DNA from 3 places in the Lelliottia sp. genome. Region 2 is predicted to be linked to each of the others. Evidence: riboswitches for the same ligand, from Rfam matches in the RefSeq annotation. Region 2 holds a riboswitch; each other region holds the start of a gene.
What was found. Region 2 has a riboswitch for thiamine pyrophosphate ahead of thiB (thiamine ABC transporter substrate binding subunit). Riboswitches for the same ligand answer to the same signal wherever they lie in the genome.

Region 1 (5,402 bases), on a different contig from region 2:
GCACGCCGCTTTCAACGTCGTTGATCAGGTTGTCAAAATAGTAAGTCAGTGCTTTCACGCCCGCGTCACCGCCAATGCCCAGCGGGCAGCGGTACTGGTGTGGATAAGGCATGAACTGCACTTCTGGCATCATGTTATCGACCGCTTCTTTCGGTGACAGGTTACCTGTCACGGACAGCGCGCCGTGGGTCATGCCGTGATAGCCGCCGGAGAAACTAATAATGCTGCTGCGGCCGGTCACTTTTTTCGCCAGTTTCAGCGCGGCTTCAACGGCGTCAGCGCCAGACGGGCCGGTGAACTGCAGGCAATATTCTTTACCCTGGCCTGGCAGCAGGGAGAGCAGGTATTCAGAAAACTCGTCTTTCAACGGAGTCGTCAGATCCAGTGTATGTAACGGCAAGCCGCTAGTAATGACATTTTGGATGCTTTTCAGCACATCAGGATGGTTATGGCCAAGCGCGAGGGTGCCAGCGCCTGCAAGACAGTCAAGGTATTCTTTATTATCTGCATCGGTAATCCATACGCCGTCTGCTTTAGTAATTGCTAAAGGCAGCTTGCGAGGATAACTCCTGACGTTCGATTCAAACTCGGCCTGACGGGCCAGATAGGTTTCGTTGCTTTTATGGGCATCTACAGTGTCAATACGGACTTTATCCGTCATCATATCACTCCTACAACCGGGGCTGTTTATACGCCTCGATTGAATAAATAGTTAGTTAAGGATGGGTCAGGTAAAAAACGCGGCCAATATAGAGCCTTTTGGCGCGTGGCTCAATGGTTAATTTGTTTACTGTTTTGTTACAATGTAAAGGTGTTGGGGGAGGGGGTGTAACACAATGTTTTTGCTGTGGTTTTACTGTGCCAAAACACAGAAAAAAATCTCACCGATTTATATACTCAAAAGCCGCGTTGATGAAAGCGAAAAAGGCGGCTTTTCAGCAGCCCATGCGTTACTTCTGAACGACCTGAAGTCATCCATTGTCTCTGCCATGGGTTTTATTCCATGACGCGTCGGTAATTCCGTTTTCATCCAGGGTAATAGAAAGAACATATCCCGCGCCTTTAATTTCGTAGGCATTGGCATTGAAACGTTTTACTGTGGCTTTTTTCCCGTTAATGGTGGCAGTAAAGAAACCATTGCTGACCGTGGCCTTAATACCGTTTGCCGAGAATGACGCTTCACGTAGCGGATCGGCAACGTGTGCGGCCTGTGCATGTTATTCAACACCATGATGATAATGCTTATTATCGTATTGCTTTGCGTATTCATCTGAACGTTTGTACGCGTTCTGGAGCGCTGCCGCGCGGCTAACGTTTTGATTATCATGATCAACTTTAAAACACGTATCCAGGCTGACGCCGGTGTTTGTGCAATTGGCAATACGTTGCGATTCTGTCGTACAACCAGAAAGTGCTACGGCGCAGACTAAAACAGCTAACACCATCTTCTTCATTCATTGACCCTAATATTATTTATTTTTTTATCAAACGACACGGCGAAATAACCTGACTTTTTGCAGGTTATTTATATTGGCAGATCACGCTAAGTGAAATATTCATTTTTAAAATGACAAAATAATAAAATTTAAGTTATTCATTTATGCAATTGCCAGCCATGCTGATAACCGTGTTTTTATATATCACACCGATGAAAACACCTGTGGCGACAAGGGAGATTGATACGATTGCCGAAGCAATAATAAGCTTTAACATTTGCTACCACATTATCAGGATGTCATTCAGTTAGAGCGTCTCTTACAGAGAAACGAAGTAGTTACCTTGCACAACTATCCAGTAATCCGCCCCTTTTATATTTGATTTAGATCACGAAAAATACGAATGTATAAAATCTGGTATTTATCTGGCGTTTCACATAATTGATTGTTTTAATTGATTTTACTTTTTTAAATAGACTGGAAAGTAAAGCGCAATGTGTGTTTAATACTTAGGCTTAGATTATTTATCCCAAAAAATCAATGACATTAAATGTCTACACATATAAGGAATAACTCAATCTAAATAGGCCAATAATAATAAATGTTTACAGTATTTTCTTGACCGGAAAAGAGCGGTCCAGGAGACTTGCATTCGATAATTACTTCCTCTACGCTGCCCATATTACTGAAGTTTTAGGTAATTTGACTCGGGGTGCCCTTCTACGTGAAGGCTGAGAAATACCCGTACCACCTGATCTGGATAATGCCAGCGTAGGGAAGTCAGGTGACTGTTAAGGTTATCGCTTCTTCTCGCAAGGCAGGAGCGAAACATGCAGCCTGACCGACTTGATTTACACGCCTTACATCACTTCCGCACGCGTTCCCCGCTCACACACTGCATGACCAACGATGTGGTGCAAACCTTTACGGCCAACGTTTTGCTGGCACTTGGCGCATCTCCCGCGATGGTGATTGAAGCCGAAGAAACAGAGCAATTTGCAGCGATGGCTGATGCCTTACTGATCAATGTTGGCACGCTGACCGCGCCGCGCGCGCAGGCGATGCGTCGGGCAATCGAAGGTGCAATGGCCGCTGGAAAGCCCTGGACGTTGGATCCCGTGGCCGTGGGCGCGTTGTCGTATCGCACCCGTTTTTGCCATCAAATCCTCTCACTCAAACCTGCGGCGATACGCGGTAATGCCTCTGAAATTCTCGCGCTTGCCGGTATGAGCGCGGGGGGGCGAGGCGTTGATACCACCGATACCGCTTCCAGCGCGTTGCCTGCCGCCATTGCTCTTGCCCGACAAACTCACGCCGTTGTTGCTGTGACGGGCGAAGTGGATTACGTCACCGACGGGCAACGTACGCAGACCATCACTGGCGGCGATGTGATGATGACGCGCGTCGTGGGGACAGGCTGTGCGCTCTCGGCCGTTGTCGCGGCAAGCTGTTCATTGCCGGGCGACCGGCTGGACAATGTTGCCGCCGCATGCGGGTTTATGAAGCAAGCCGGTAGCGTTGCCGTCAAACAAAGCCGCGGGCCAGGGAGCTTTTCCAGCGCGTTTATTGACGCGCTCTGGAACCTGGAGGCGCAGGCATGAAACGTATTAACGCATTAACCATTGCTGGCACGGACCCGAGCGGCGGCGCGGGGATTCAGGCGGATCTGAAAACCTTCTCAGCCCTTGGAGCGTATGGCTGCTCAGTCATTACCGCACTGGTGGCGCAAAATACGCGCGGCGTGCAGTCGGTGTACCGTGTGGAACCGGATTTTGTCGGTGCCCAACTGGACTCAGTGTTCAGCGATGTCCGCATTGATACCACCAAAATCGGCATGCTTGCCGAGACTGATATTGTTGAAGCGGTTGCGGAGCGTCTCAGACACTATCGCGTAAAAAACGTTGTGCTTGATACGGTGATGCTGGCGAAAAGTGGCGACCCGCTGCTTTCTCCTGCGGCTGTCGAAACCTTGCGAAAACATCTTCTGCCGAACGTCGCGCTGATCACGCCAAATCTGCCGGAGGCGGCGGCGCTGCTGGATGCGCCTCATGCCCGCAATGAGCAAGAGATGAAAGAGCAGGGGCGTGCGCTTCAGGCGCTCGGCTGCGAGGCAGTGCTGATGAAAGGCGGTCATCTGGACGATCCTGAAAGCCCGGACTGGCTCTTCACGCATGAAGGTATCCAGCGATTTACCGCTCCACGCGTCATGACCAAAAACACCCATGGCACTGGCTGCACGCTATCGGCAGCGCTGGCTGCGCTCCGCCCGCGTCACGACAATTGGGGGGATACGGTGCAGGAGGCCAAAATTTGGCTGTCGCACGCGCTGGAAAAAGCAGACAGCCTTGAAGTCGGCCACGGTATTGGGCCGGTGCACCATTTTCATGCGTGGTGGTAGTTGGTAGTGCCACGAACATATACCCTGGATAAGAATTTTCGGCCGGAGATAAAGAGAGGGGACAAGCATATACCCGGTTAATCGCTCAGCGACTGCCGAAGCGCTTGATATGTGTTTGTGTGCGAGGCGCGCAGTCGCCACCAGGGTGACTGACGACATGTATTTCCCGGTGCGACTGTATAAGCAAAGCCCCAGCTCACAGTGACATATCCAGTGTTTGCGCTGTCGTATAACCACGCGCTGGAGATAAATCATTGAAGTACGTTGCGGTGAATGTCTGAACAATTTGACGGTTTGTTGTACACCAAACGCGCCAGCACGATGTACTGAAAAAAAACGCAGGCGGTGGAAATTCTGTTGCGTCGGTACCAGGCTTAGTCTGCCCATGAAATTTGGGTTTGGTTCACTCGATCCGACACGACGTCGGAACTTACGGGAGCATCACTATGACTGATATTGCGCAGTTGCTTGGCAAAGACGCCGACAGCCTTTTACAGCATCGTTGTATGACTATTCCAGCCGAACAGCTCTATCTGCCAGGCCATGATTACGTTGACCGCGTCATGATTGATAACAACCGGCCACCGGCAGTGCTGCGGAACATGCAGACGCTTTATAACACCGGACGACTGAGCGGAACCGGTTATCTGTCGATTTTACCGGTTGACCAGGGCGTGGAGCACTCTGCTGGCGCGTCCTTTGCGGCGAATCCGCTCTATTTCGATCCGAAGAACATTGTCGAGCTGGCGATAGAAGCGGGCTGCAACTGTGTTGCGTCGACCTACGGCGTGCTGGCTTCGGTATCACGCCGCTACGCGCACCGCATTCCTTTCCTCGTTAAGCTGAACCACAACGAGACGCTGAGTTATCCCACCGAATATGACCAGACGCTCTACGCCAGCGTGGAGCAGGCTTTCAACATGGGCGCGGTGGCGGTTGGGGCGACGATTTACTTTGGTTCTGAGCAGTCGCGTCGGCAGATTGAAGAGATCTCAGCGGCGTTTGAGCGCGCGCACGAACTGGGTATGGTGACCGTGCTGTGGGCGTATCTGCGCAATAATGCGTTCAAAAAAGACAGCGTGGACTATCACGTTTCTGCGGATCTTACCGGCCAGGCCAACCATCTGGCGGCTACTATCGGCGCGGATATCGTGAAGCAGAAAATGGCCGAGAACAACGGCGGCTACAAAGCGGTGAATTTTGGTTATACGGACGACCGCGTCTACAGCAAGCTGACCAGCGATAACCCTATCGATCTGGTGCGCTACCAGCTCGCGAACTGCTATATGGGGCGTGCGGGGCTTATCAACTCCGGCGGTGCGGCGGGCGGTGAAACCGATTTAACCGACGCGGTGCGCACGGCGGTTATCAACAAACGCGCGGGCGGCATGGGGCTCATCCTCGGTCGCAAAGCGTTTAAAAAGACGATGGCCGATGGCGTGAAACTGATTAATGCCGTGCAGGATGTCTATCTGGATAGCAAAGTGACGATTGCGTAAATTTCCCCTCACCCTAACCCTCTCCCTGTGGGAGAGGGAACAGTTCGGTGCGTTCTTTTCACCCTGAAT
Region 2 (5,402 bases):
AACTGACGTCGCGCATCGGGTTTTCCAGCACTTTGAGCGCGTAGGGTATTGCCATCAGCGCGTTGGTGAAAATCACGATGCCGTCCGCGTGCTCTGGCAGGCCGACAGTGCTGTTAAACAGCAAGAAGAAACCGGTCGCCAGAACAATGCCTGGCATCGCCAGAATCAGCATGCCGCTGAGCTCCAGCGCCTGTCCGGCGACTCTGGCCTGGCGCGCGTACAGCTCACGGCTGCTCCACAGCAGCATCATGGTCAGTAAGACACACAGCAAACCGGCACCAAGTGCAATCCGCAGCGAGGTGCCCGTTGCTTGCCACAGTACCGACTGTTGCAGCACGGAAATCACATTCAGATTGAGTCCATCCACCACCACCGCGAGCAGTGGCGGGAGCAACAGCAGCAACGCCAGCGCGATGAGCGTGATGTCCGTAATGCGGCTGCGCCAGCGATCCTGCGGGTCTCGCCAGCCGCTGACCTGATGGCTGCCCACTGCAATGGCTTTGCTCAGGCGCTGGCTAAGTAGCACTAGCCCCAGACAGCAGAACATCTGAACCATCGCCAATATCGCCGCTCGGCCCGGATCGTAGTCAAAGCTCAGCGCCTGATAAATCGCGAGTTCAATGGTTGTCGCCTGCGGCCCACCACCCAGCGACAATACCGTCGCAAAGCTGGCGAAACAGAGCATGAAAATCAATGCGGCAACCGGGGGGATCTGGCGGCGCAGCCACGGCCATTCAACAAAACGGAAGAACGTCCAGCCGCGCATACCGAGCTGTGCGGCGAGCTGGCGCTGTTCTCCAGGGATATTTTCCAGCGCCTGTAAAAACAGTCGCGTCGCCATCGGCATATTGAAAAAGACGTGGGCCAGCAAAATGCCCTGCAGACCATAAGGCGAGAAGGTCCACTCGATGCCGAAAACGTTGAGCAGCGCGGCGATCCAACCCTGTCGTCCATAAACGCTCAGAATGCCGAAGACGGCGACCAGCACCGGTAAAATCAGCGTCATGGCGCACAGGCGCAACAGGATTAGCCTGCCGGGAAAGCGGCGTCGATACAGGGCGCGAGCCAGAAAAATCGCCGGTACAACGGAGAGCAGGGCAGAGAGAAACGCCTGCCAGAAAGAGAAACGCACGACATGCCAGAGATAGCTGTCATGCCAAAGCGCGACGAGATCGCTCTCAGGTGCGTTAAACCACAGCGCCAGAAATGCGCCCAGGCTGACGACCACCATCAAAATGGCGGCAATCAGCCCAGGAATCAGCCAGCCGGGGATCAGCGGCTGACGGCGCGTTGCCATTCACTGATCCATGCGGCGCGCTGGCTGGAAATCTGTTGCGGGGTAAATTCCAGCGTGGTTTGTGGTTTGGTCAGCTGATCAAAACCTGCAGGCAGCGTCACGTTGGTTACCGGATACATCCAGTTGCCGGTTGGGATCGCATTCTGGAATGCCGGTGAGACCATAAATTTCAGGAACTTTTCAGCCAGTTCAGGCTGTTTGCTGGCTGCCGTACGTGCGGCCATTTCCACCTGCAAATAGTGCCCCTCAGAGAAATTCGCCGCCGCGTAATGGTCTTTTTTCTCTTCGATGATGTGATACGCCGGAGAGGTGGTGTAGCTCAGAACCAGATCGCTTTCGCCCTTAAGGAACAGGCCGTAGGCTTCACTCCAGCCTTTGGTGACGGTAACGGTTTTCGCCGCCAGCTTCTGCCATGCTTCTGGCGCTTTGTCACCGTAGACTTTTTGCATCCACAACAGCAGGCCCAGACCCGGCGTGCTGGTGCGCGGATCCTGATAAATCACGCGCCATTTCTGGTCGCTCTCAACCAGCTCTTTCAGGCTCTTTGGCGGATTTTTCAGCTTATTTTTGTCATACACAAACGCGAAGTAGCCGTAATCGAACGGCACGAACGTGTCATTTTTCCAGCCGCCGGGAACGTTAACCGCATCGTTCGCCACACTGCTTTTGGCGAACAGTTTGGTTTGTGAGGCCGCGTCCAGCAGATTGTTATCGAGACCCAGCACCACGTCGGCTTTGCTGTTTTTACCTTCCATGCGCAGACGGTTCAGCAGCGAGACGCCATCTTCCAGCGCCACGAATTTCAGCTCGCAGTTACAGTCGGCCTCAAAGGCTTTTTTGACGACCGGTCCAGGGCCCCAGTCAGCGGCGAAGGAGTCGTAGGTGTAGACCGTTAAGACGGGTTTGGCAAAAACAGGCAGCGCAAACAGCGCCAGCAGGGGGAGAACTTTTTTTAACACTTTGCACCTCAAAGTTGAGTGGCAAAGGATTTTGAGCGACAGCCTCAAATCCCTTCGCCGGCGTTATCCGGATCAGGTTCGACGGGTATTATCTCAGCGCACATCGTCGATGCAGCACCCCGTTGAGAACAGCAGTAGTGTAATGATTTGGTGAATATTACGAAAGTGTTATGGTTCCGGCGGTGCAAACCAGGCCGATTTAAAGTCAAACCAGCCTAAGGTATTCATTCTCAAACCGCGCATACTGCGCTGCCCCTGGATCATCAGCCAGTGGTGGATAAGCGGAACCATCGCCTGCTGCGACAGCAACTGCTGACACCAGACGGCGAGATTCATCTCTCCGGCGCGCCATTGTGCTGCGTCCTGCTGCCAGTCGCGAGCAATACAGTGCTGAATAAGCGGGATTTCAAACAGATGCGAGAACAGGGAGAAGTCGAGCGGCAGGGTGAAATTGGCGCTGTTGAGCCAGATATCGCTCACCGCTTCGCCGCGGTGCCACTCATCGTATTCCACTTCCTGAATCTCGAGCTTCACGCCCTCTGCGGCCAGCAGTTTGCTCATGATTCGGGCAATAAAACGGTGTTCAACGTGCTCGCGATAATAGGTCAGGGTGATGGATTCCAGCCCGGCGGGTTTCTCGCCGCGCCCTGGACGGGCATGGTGCCAGCGAGGAAGGAGCCCATACGCCGGGAACCAGTAAGTCTGGTGCTGCTCTTCCGCCTGATAAATCAGATTGGCAGGGGCGAGAATTTGGCTCACCCACTGGCGCACCTCACGGCTGGCTCCGCGATGCGTTCGGGCATCAAACAGCAGGTAATAACAGCCCTCTTCAAGGCGGCTCTCAACCGCTTTCTCGCCTTCGGTGGGGCCTTCCAGCGTCAGGCCAGGGCTGAACTCTTCGCTGATGTCGGGCAGCACCCAGACATTCACTTCGTCAATCAGTGCGCGATAACCAAAGTAATCATCAAAAGCGCGGATCTTGAGCTGATTATTGTTGTTACGCGTCACCGCGTAAGGACCGGTGCCAACAGGCTGGCTGGCAAACTGGGGCATCGATTGCCACTCGTGAGGCAAAATCATCGACGGCACATAGCCCATCAACCACGGCAGCCACTGATCGGGTTGCGAAAGTTCGATATCCAGCGTCCAGGCTGTCGGTGAATGGATGCGTGAGATATGCGAATAGAGCGGCAGCTCGCGGGCGCGTTGCAGCGACGCGATAACATCGCCCATTTCCAGCTCACGGCCATGATGAAAATGAATGCCTGGACGTAAAAAAAAGCGCCAGTGCAGGGGCGAAAGCTGTTGCCAGTGGTGGGCGATATCGGCTTCCAGTTCCCCGTTTTCCTCATTTATGCGCGTCAGACCACTAAAGATCTGTCGTGCCATGTGCGTTTCGGATCGACGTAATGCGCTGCCGGGTAACAGATTTTTCATCGGGCGATAGTAGAGAACGCGCAGAATATGGCGTCCCTGGCGGAAGCTACGGCCTAAATGTGAGACCAGCATTTGACGCACTGCAGCCTTATCGCCGACCAGTTGCACCAGTTGATCGATACGATCCTGCTCCAGCAGATCCTCGGCGCGCTGTTGTTGCAGGGCCAGTCCCGTATAGAGGAACGTCAGGCGCGAACGTTTACCGCGCCCGGCTTCGGCCTCCCAGTTGAGCCAGCCCTGCTGCTGCATGGTGTTGAGCAGCGTGCGCATATGACGGCGTGAGCAGTTCAGGAGTTCAGCCAGCTCGTTGAGCGTGGTCTCCCGCTCCTGACCTTCGCAGCACTGCCAGAGGCGGATGAATTGTTGTTGCAGACGACCTGACGCCATAAAAGGGGAACTCCTGCCAAAAAATCATCAATTTATTAATCCCTATATTAAGCCAATAATCATTTCCGATGAAGCAAGGGAGTGAATGATGAAGAGGTCAACCGCACGTCAGTTTTATCAGCAGTACTTTTTAGCGACAAAAGGAGTGTCCTGGCTGGCCCGCCAGTGCGCCGAGCAGCGGCTGAAAATGCTGGAAGAATTGATGCAGTGGGAGGTTACGCAAACGACTTCTGAACGCTGACTTGCCTCGATCATGTGTGACTGAGTATTGGTGCTTATCACCCGCCAGCAAAATGTTTTTGCTGGCTTTTTTCGTTTACTATTCCACCTGTTTATTCTTCGCTTTAACAAGGATCTGCGCATGCTCTGGTTGATGACGATGGGCCGCCGCCTCAATGGGGTGTACGCCGCTTTTATGCTGGTGGCGTTTATGATGGGCGTGGCGGGAGCGCTTCAGGCGCCGACGCTGAGCCTGTTCCTGAGCCGCGAAGTCGGCGCACAGCCGTTCTGGGTCGGGCTGTTTTATACCGTCAACGCCATCGCCGGGATTCTGGTGAGCCTGTGGCTGGCGAAACGCTCGGACAGCCAAGGCGATCGCCGCAAGCTGATTCTGTTTTGCTGCGCGATGGCGGTCGGCAACGCGCTGTTGTTCGCGTTCAACCGCCATTATCTGACGCTTATCACCTGCGGCGTGCTGTTGGCATCGCTGGCCAATACGGCCATGCCGCAGCTCTTTGCTCTGGCGCGCGAGTATGCCGATAACTCGGCGCGTGAAGTGGTGATGTTCAGCTCGGTAATGCGTGCGCAGCTTTCCCTGGCGTGGGTCATCGGCCCGCCGCTGGCGTTTATGCTCGCTCTGAATTACGGTTTTACCATGATGTTCTCTATCGCGGCGGGGATTTTTGCCATCAGTCTGGTGCTGATTGCGTGCGTGCTGCCGTCGGTTGCCCGGATAGAGCAGGCGACGGATAAGCCCGTGACGCAGATTAGCGGCTGGCAGAATAAAAACGTGCGCATGCTGTTTATCGCCTCGACGCTGATGTGGACTTGCAACACCATGTACATCATCGACATGCCGCTGTGGATCAGTAGCGATCTGGGTTTGCCGGACAAACTGGCGGGGATCCTGATGGGTACGGCGGCCGGGCTGGAAATTCCGGCGATGATCCTGGCGGGTTATTACGTCAAACGCTTTGGTAAACGCCGGATGATGGTGGTGGCGGTTGCGGCAGGGGTACTGTTTTATCTCGGTTTAATTCTGTTTCACAGCCGCGAGGCGCTGCTGGCCCTCCAGCTGTTTAACGCTATTTTCATCGGGATTG
Region 3 (5,402 bases), on a different contig from region 2:
GCGCATCACAACCGGTGGCCGCCATCGCTTCGAGCCATTGTCCGCCGCCTTTGGTGAACAGCGTTACCGGCACACGACGACCTTCGTTTTCACGCAGCAGGCCATCGATAATTTTGTGCATGTAGTAGAGAGAGAACTGCTGATAATCACGTCCTGTGAGCACGCCGCCCCAGGTATCGAAGATCATCACCGACTGCGCGCCCGCTTTAATCTGCGCATTGAGATACAGCGTAACGCTTTTCGCCAGCTTATCCAGCAACGCGTGCAGGGCCATCGGCTCGGCATACATCATCTTTTTGATGACGGTAAAGGCTTTGCTGCTACCGCCTTCGACCATATAGGTCGCCAGCGTCCACGGGCTACCGGAAAAACCAATCAACGGCACTTCGCCTTTCAGCTCGCGGCGAATGGTACGCACCGCGTTCATCACGTAACCCAGTTCACCTTCTGGATCCGGAATCGGCAGCTTATCAATATCGGCTTTGCTCTTGATCGGCGAGGCAAAGCGCGGGCCTTCGCCCGTTTCGAAATACAAACCAAGACCCATCGCATCCGGGATGGTCAGGATGTCTGAAAAAAGGATCGCCGCATCAAGCGGGAAACGGCGCAGCGGCTGAAGCGTCACTTCACAGGCCAGCTCTGCGTTTTTACACAGCGACATAAAATCGCCCGCCTGCGCTCGCGTCGCTTTATATTCCGGAAGATAGCGGCCTGCCTGGCGCATCATCCACACCGGGGTGACATCAACGGGTTGGCGCAGCAGCGCACGCAGATAACGATCGTTCTTCAGTTCGGTCATTTTGCAGGTTCCTTAAGCATCTTGCCGCTAGTGTATCACGTCATTCAGACTTCATAGTCGGCCCGACACATTGCCACGGTATCTTCAATCAGCCGACGCGCCACGGTGCCCGGTGGCGGTAACAGTGGTAAATCGTCATAGCGATACCAGTTTGCTTCCAGCAGCTCTTTCGGGTCGATAACGATGTCGCCGCTGTCATAGTCAGCCATAAAGGCCGTCATCAGTGACATTGGGAAAGGCCATGGCTGAGAGGTAACGTAACGCAGATTTTTGACTTTGATCCCGCTCTCTTCCATCACTTCACGCGCGACGGTTTGCTCCAGCGTTTCACCGACCTCGACAAATCCAGCCAATACCGTGTGAATACCGTTACGGTGGCGGACGTGCTGCGCCAGTAAAATCGAATCATCGCGACGAATAGCAACGATGATGCAGGGTGCAATTTGCGGGTAATAGCGCTCACGGCAGTGGCTGCACAGCAGCGCCCACTCGGTTTTGCTCGGATGCATGGCGTGACCGCAGTAGCCGCAGAACTTATGCGAGCGATAGAATTCGGCTAACTGCACACCGCGCCCGGCCAGCTGAAACAGGCCCGCATCAAGATCCATCACCTGACGCACCGATCCCATATCCTGACGGCGATTCTGCTGGATCAACCACACTGCATCGCCCTGCCATTCACCGATCTTTAATGCGGGTTGCCCCACAAGATCGAATTTCTCGGCATCGCCATGAGGTAACTCCCCTGCGGGCAACCATAATTTTTGTTCATGGCTGACGATCCACCAGCCACAATCTAATTTTTCAATTATACGATCCATATCTATTGCACTACCTTCGCTTCACAGGCATGTTGATAACAATATTCTTACAAATTTAGGCGGGCAGCTTTTAACCTTAACCTTGCGGAGTCAAACATGCTAAACCAGCTAGAAAGCCTGACAGAGCGCGTTGGAGGAAGTAATAAACTGGTCGATCGCTGGCTGCACGTGCGCAAACAATTGCTTGTTGCCTACTATAATCTGGTTGGCATTAAGCCTGGCAAAGAATCCTATATGCGCCTGAACGAAAAAGCGCTGGATAATTTCTGTCAGAGTCTGGTGGATTACCTTTCCGACGGCCATTTCAATATTTATGAACGTATTATCCGTGAAATGGAAGGGACGAATCCGTATTTAGCGGCGACAAAACTCTACCCGCAGCTGGAAGCAAACACCCAGCAGATTATGGATTATTACGACTCCACGCTCGAAAATGCGATCGACCAGGATAACTATCTGGAGTTTCAGCAGGCGCTGTCCGATCTCGGCGAAGCCCTGGAAGGACGCTTTACGCTGGAAGACAAGCTGATTGCCCTCGCGCTGGACAACAATTTAAAGGCCAGCAACGAAGATAACGTCGCGCGGCCAGCTTGAGTTATTCATCATTAACGCGTAGTTTACAAATATTCGCCCCTCTCACGAGGGGGTATTACACGAAATCATTCATGCTGCATCGCGGCGGAAACTGAGTGAATCCCCGGGAGCTTGCACCAGTAAGTGACCGGGGTGAATGAAGGCAGCCAATAACGAGGCAGCTTGAAGGATGGAGTGTAAATTTCTTGTCGGAGTGCCCAGAGCGTAAGCCGGGCTGAGACCGTTAATTCGGGATCCGCGGAACCTGATCAGGCTAATACCTGCGAAGGGAACAAGAGTCAATCTGCTGTTGTATCGCCTCTGGGCGATCACCTCTTGCTTCATCCGTCGTCTGACAAGCCACTTCCTTTACTATTTTGGAATGAGCTATGTCTGCAAAATTGACCCGCCGCGAACAGCGCGCACAAGCACAACACTTCATCGACACCCTGGAAGGCACCGCTTTCCCGAACTCGAAGCGTATCTACATTTCCGGCTCGCAGGCCGATATTCGCGTGCCGATGCGCGAAATCCAGCTTAGCCCTACGCTTCTCGGCGGCAGCAAAGAAAATCCGCAGTTTGAGGATAACGAAGCGGTGCCGGTATATGACACCTCCGGCCCCTATGGTGATACCGACGTTACCATCAACGTTCAGCAAGGGCTGGCAAAACTGCGGCAGACGTGGATTGACGCGCGTAATGACAGCGAAGCGCTCACCGTTCGCAGCTCCGCCTACACCAAAGAACGCCTCGCAGATGATGGTCTTGATGAACTGCGCTTTACCGGTCTGCTGACGCCAAAGCGGGCGAAATCAGGCAAATGTGTGACGCAGCTGCATTATGCTCGCCAGGGTATTGTGACCCCGGAAATGGAATTTATCGCCATTCGCGAAAATATGGGCCGTGAACGGATTCGCAGCGAAGTGCTGCGCCACCAGCATCCGGGCGAAGGTTTTGGCGCTCGTCTACCGGAGAACATCACACCGGAGTTTGTGCGTGACGAAGTGGCTGCCGGGCGCGCGATTATCCCTGCCAACATCAATCATCCGGAATCCGAGCCGATGATTATTGGCCGTAATTTCCTGGTAAAGGTCAACGCCAATATCGGCAACTCTGCCGTTACGTCATCCATCGAAGAAGAGGTCGAAAAGCTGGTCTGGTCTACACGCTGGGGGGCGGACACGGTCATGGACCTTTCGACCGGGCGTTACATCCACGAAACCCGCGAGTGGATTTTGCGAAACAGCCCCGTTCCTATCGGAACCGTGCCGATCTATCAGGCGCTCGAGAAGGTCAACGGGATCGCGGAGGATCTGACCTGGGAAGCGTTCCGCGACACGTTACTTGAGCAGGCGGAACAAGGTGTCGATTACTTCACCATTCACGCGGGCGTGCTGCTGCGCTACGTGCCGATGACCGCTAAACGCCTTACCGGAATTGTCTCGCGTGGCGGCTCCATTATGGCGAAGTGGTGCCTATCCCATCATCAGGAAAATTTCCTCTACGAACACTTCCGCGAGATCTGCGAAATTTGCGCTGCCTATGACGTTTCTCTGTCGCTGGGCGACGGCCTGCGTCCTGGCTCCATCCGCGATGCCAACGATGAAGCGCAGTTTGCCGAGCTGCACACGCTCGGCGAACTGACCAAAATCGCCTGGGAGTATGACGTACAGGTGATGATCGAAGGCCCGGGCCATGTGCCTATGCAGATGATCCGCCGCAACATGACCGAAGAACTGGAGCACTGCCACGAGGCGCCGTTCTACACCCTCGGGCCATTGACCACCGATATTGCGCCAGGCTACGACCACTTCACCTCCGGGATTGGTGCGGCGATGATCGGCTGGTTCGGCTGCGCGATGCTCTGTTACGTCACGCCAAAAGAGCACTTAGGCCTGCCAAACAAAGAGGATGTGAAGCAGGGACTGATCACCTACAAGATTGCCGCTCACGCCGCCGACCTGGCGAAAGGCCATCCGGGCGCGCAAATCCGCGATAACGCCATGTCTAAAGCGCGTTTCGAATTTCGCTGGGAAGATCAGTTTAACCTGGCGCTCGACCCCTTCACCGCCCGCGCCTATCACGATGAAACCCTGCCGCAGGAGTCCGGCAAAGTGGCCCACTTCTGCTCCATGTGTGGGCCAAAATTCTGCTCGATGAAAATCAGTCAGGAAGTGCGCGATTACGCCGCGAAACAGGCTATCGAAGTGGGTATGGCCGATATGTCAGAAAACTTCCGCGCGAAAGGTGGCGAAATCTACCTTAAAAAGGAGAAGGCATAATGTATCAACCCGATTTTCCGCCCGTCCCCTTTCGCTTAGGTCTATACCCCGTCGTAAACAGCGTGGCGTGGGTTGAGCGGCTGCTTCAGGCTGGTGTGAAAACGCTCCAGCTACGCATCAAAGACAAACGCGATGAAGACGTTGAGCCCGACGTGGTAAATGCCATTGCGCTGGGACGCCGTTATGGCGCTCGCGTATTTATCAACGATTACTGGCAACTGGCGATTAAGCACCAGGCTTACGGCGTACATCTGGGTCAGGAAGACCTGGAGACAACCGATCTGAACGCTATCCGTGACGCTGGCCTGCGTCTGGGTGTATCGACACACGACGATATGGAGATCGACGTGGCGCTGGCGGTGCGCCCATCCTATATCGCGCTCGGGCATGTTTTTCCAACACAAACCAAGCAGATGCCTTCTGCTCCGCAGGGTCTTGAGCAACTGACGCGCCACATTGAACGTCTGGCTAATTATCCGACCGTCGCCATCGGCGGCATCAGCCTTGAACGTGTCCCTGCGGTACTGAAAACCGGCGTCGGGAGTGTAGCGGTGGTCAGCGCGATTACGCAGGCCGCCGACTGGCAGGCAGCCACAGCACAGTTATTGCAACTGGCAGGAGCGGGCGATGAATGACAGCGACTTTATGCGTTATAGCCGTCAGATCATGCTGGAAGATATCGCCATCGACGGACAACAAAAATTGCTCGCCAGCCGGGTGTTGATTATCGGCCTTGGCGGGCTAGGCGCACCGGCGGCGCAATATCTGACGGGGGCGGGTATTGGAACACTGGTCTTAGCCGACGATGACGATGTCCATTTGAGCAATTTACAACGGCAAACCCTGTTCACGATGGGCGATCTCGGCCAGCCAAAAGCACAGGTGACAAAGCAGCGGCTCGCCCAACTGAATCCGGATATTCAGCTT

Region 1: it holds a riboswitch for thiamine pyrophosphate, as region 2 does, so the genes downstream of both, thiM (hydroxyethylthiazole kinase) here and thiB (thiamine ABC transporter substrate binding subunit) in region 2, are expected to answer to the same signal.
Region 3: it holds a riboswitch for thiamine pyrophosphate, as region 2 does, so the genes downstream of both, thiC (phosphomethylpyrimidine synthase ThiC) here and thiB (thiamine ABC transporter substrate binding subunit) in region 2, are expected to answer to the same signal.

Annotation. Positions count from the first base shown of each region.
Region 1 is NZ_JAZQNX010000024.1:195,250-200,651, forward strand. It holds gene ACKI5T_RS13950 (diaminobutyrate--2-oxoglutarate transaminase) at 1-664, opposite strand, end outside; gene ACKI5T_RS13955 (hypothetical protein) at 837-1,007, shown strand; partial or broken gene ACKI5T_RS13960 (hypothetical protein) at 972-1,217, opposite strand; gene ACKI5T_RS13965 (hypothetical protein) at 1,218-1,454, opposite strand; TPP riboswitch at 2,135-2,231, shown strand; gene thiM (hydroxyethylthiazole kinase) at 2,267-3,037, shown strand; gene thiD (bifunctional hydroxymethylpyrimidine kinase/phosphomethylpyrimidine kinase) at 3,034-3,834, shown strand; gene fbaB (class I fructose-bisphosphate aldolase) at 4,281-5,333, shown strand.
Region 2 is NZ_JAZQNX010000010.1:146,815-152,216, forward strand. It holds gene thiP (thiamine/thiamine pyrophosphate ABC transporter permease ThiP) at 1-1,297, opposite strand, end outside; gene thiB (thiamine ABC transporter substrate binding subunit) at 1,273-2,256, opposite strand; TPP riboswitch at 2,288-2,388, opposite strand; gene sgrR (HTH-type transcriptional regulator SgrR) at 2,425-4,080, opposite strand; gene sgrT (glucose uptake inhibitor SgrT) at 4,169-4,321, shown strand; gene ACKI5T_RS08515 (sugar efflux transporter) at 4,442-5,402, shown strand, end outside.
Region 3 is NZ_JAZQNX010000009.1:6,076-11,477, forward strand. It holds gene hemE (uroporphyrinogen decarboxylase) at 1-799, opposite strand, end outside; gene nudC (NAD(+) diphosphatase) at 844-1,620, opposite strand; gene rsd (sigma D regulator) at 1,717-2,214, shown strand; TPP riboswitch at 2,394-2,502, shown strand; gene thiC (phosphomethylpyrimidine synthase ThiC) at 2,583-4,475, shown strand; gene thiE (thiamine phosphate synthase) at 4,475-5,110, shown strand; gene ACKI5T_RS07715 (HesA/MoeB/ThiF family protein) at 5,103-5,402, shown strand, end outside.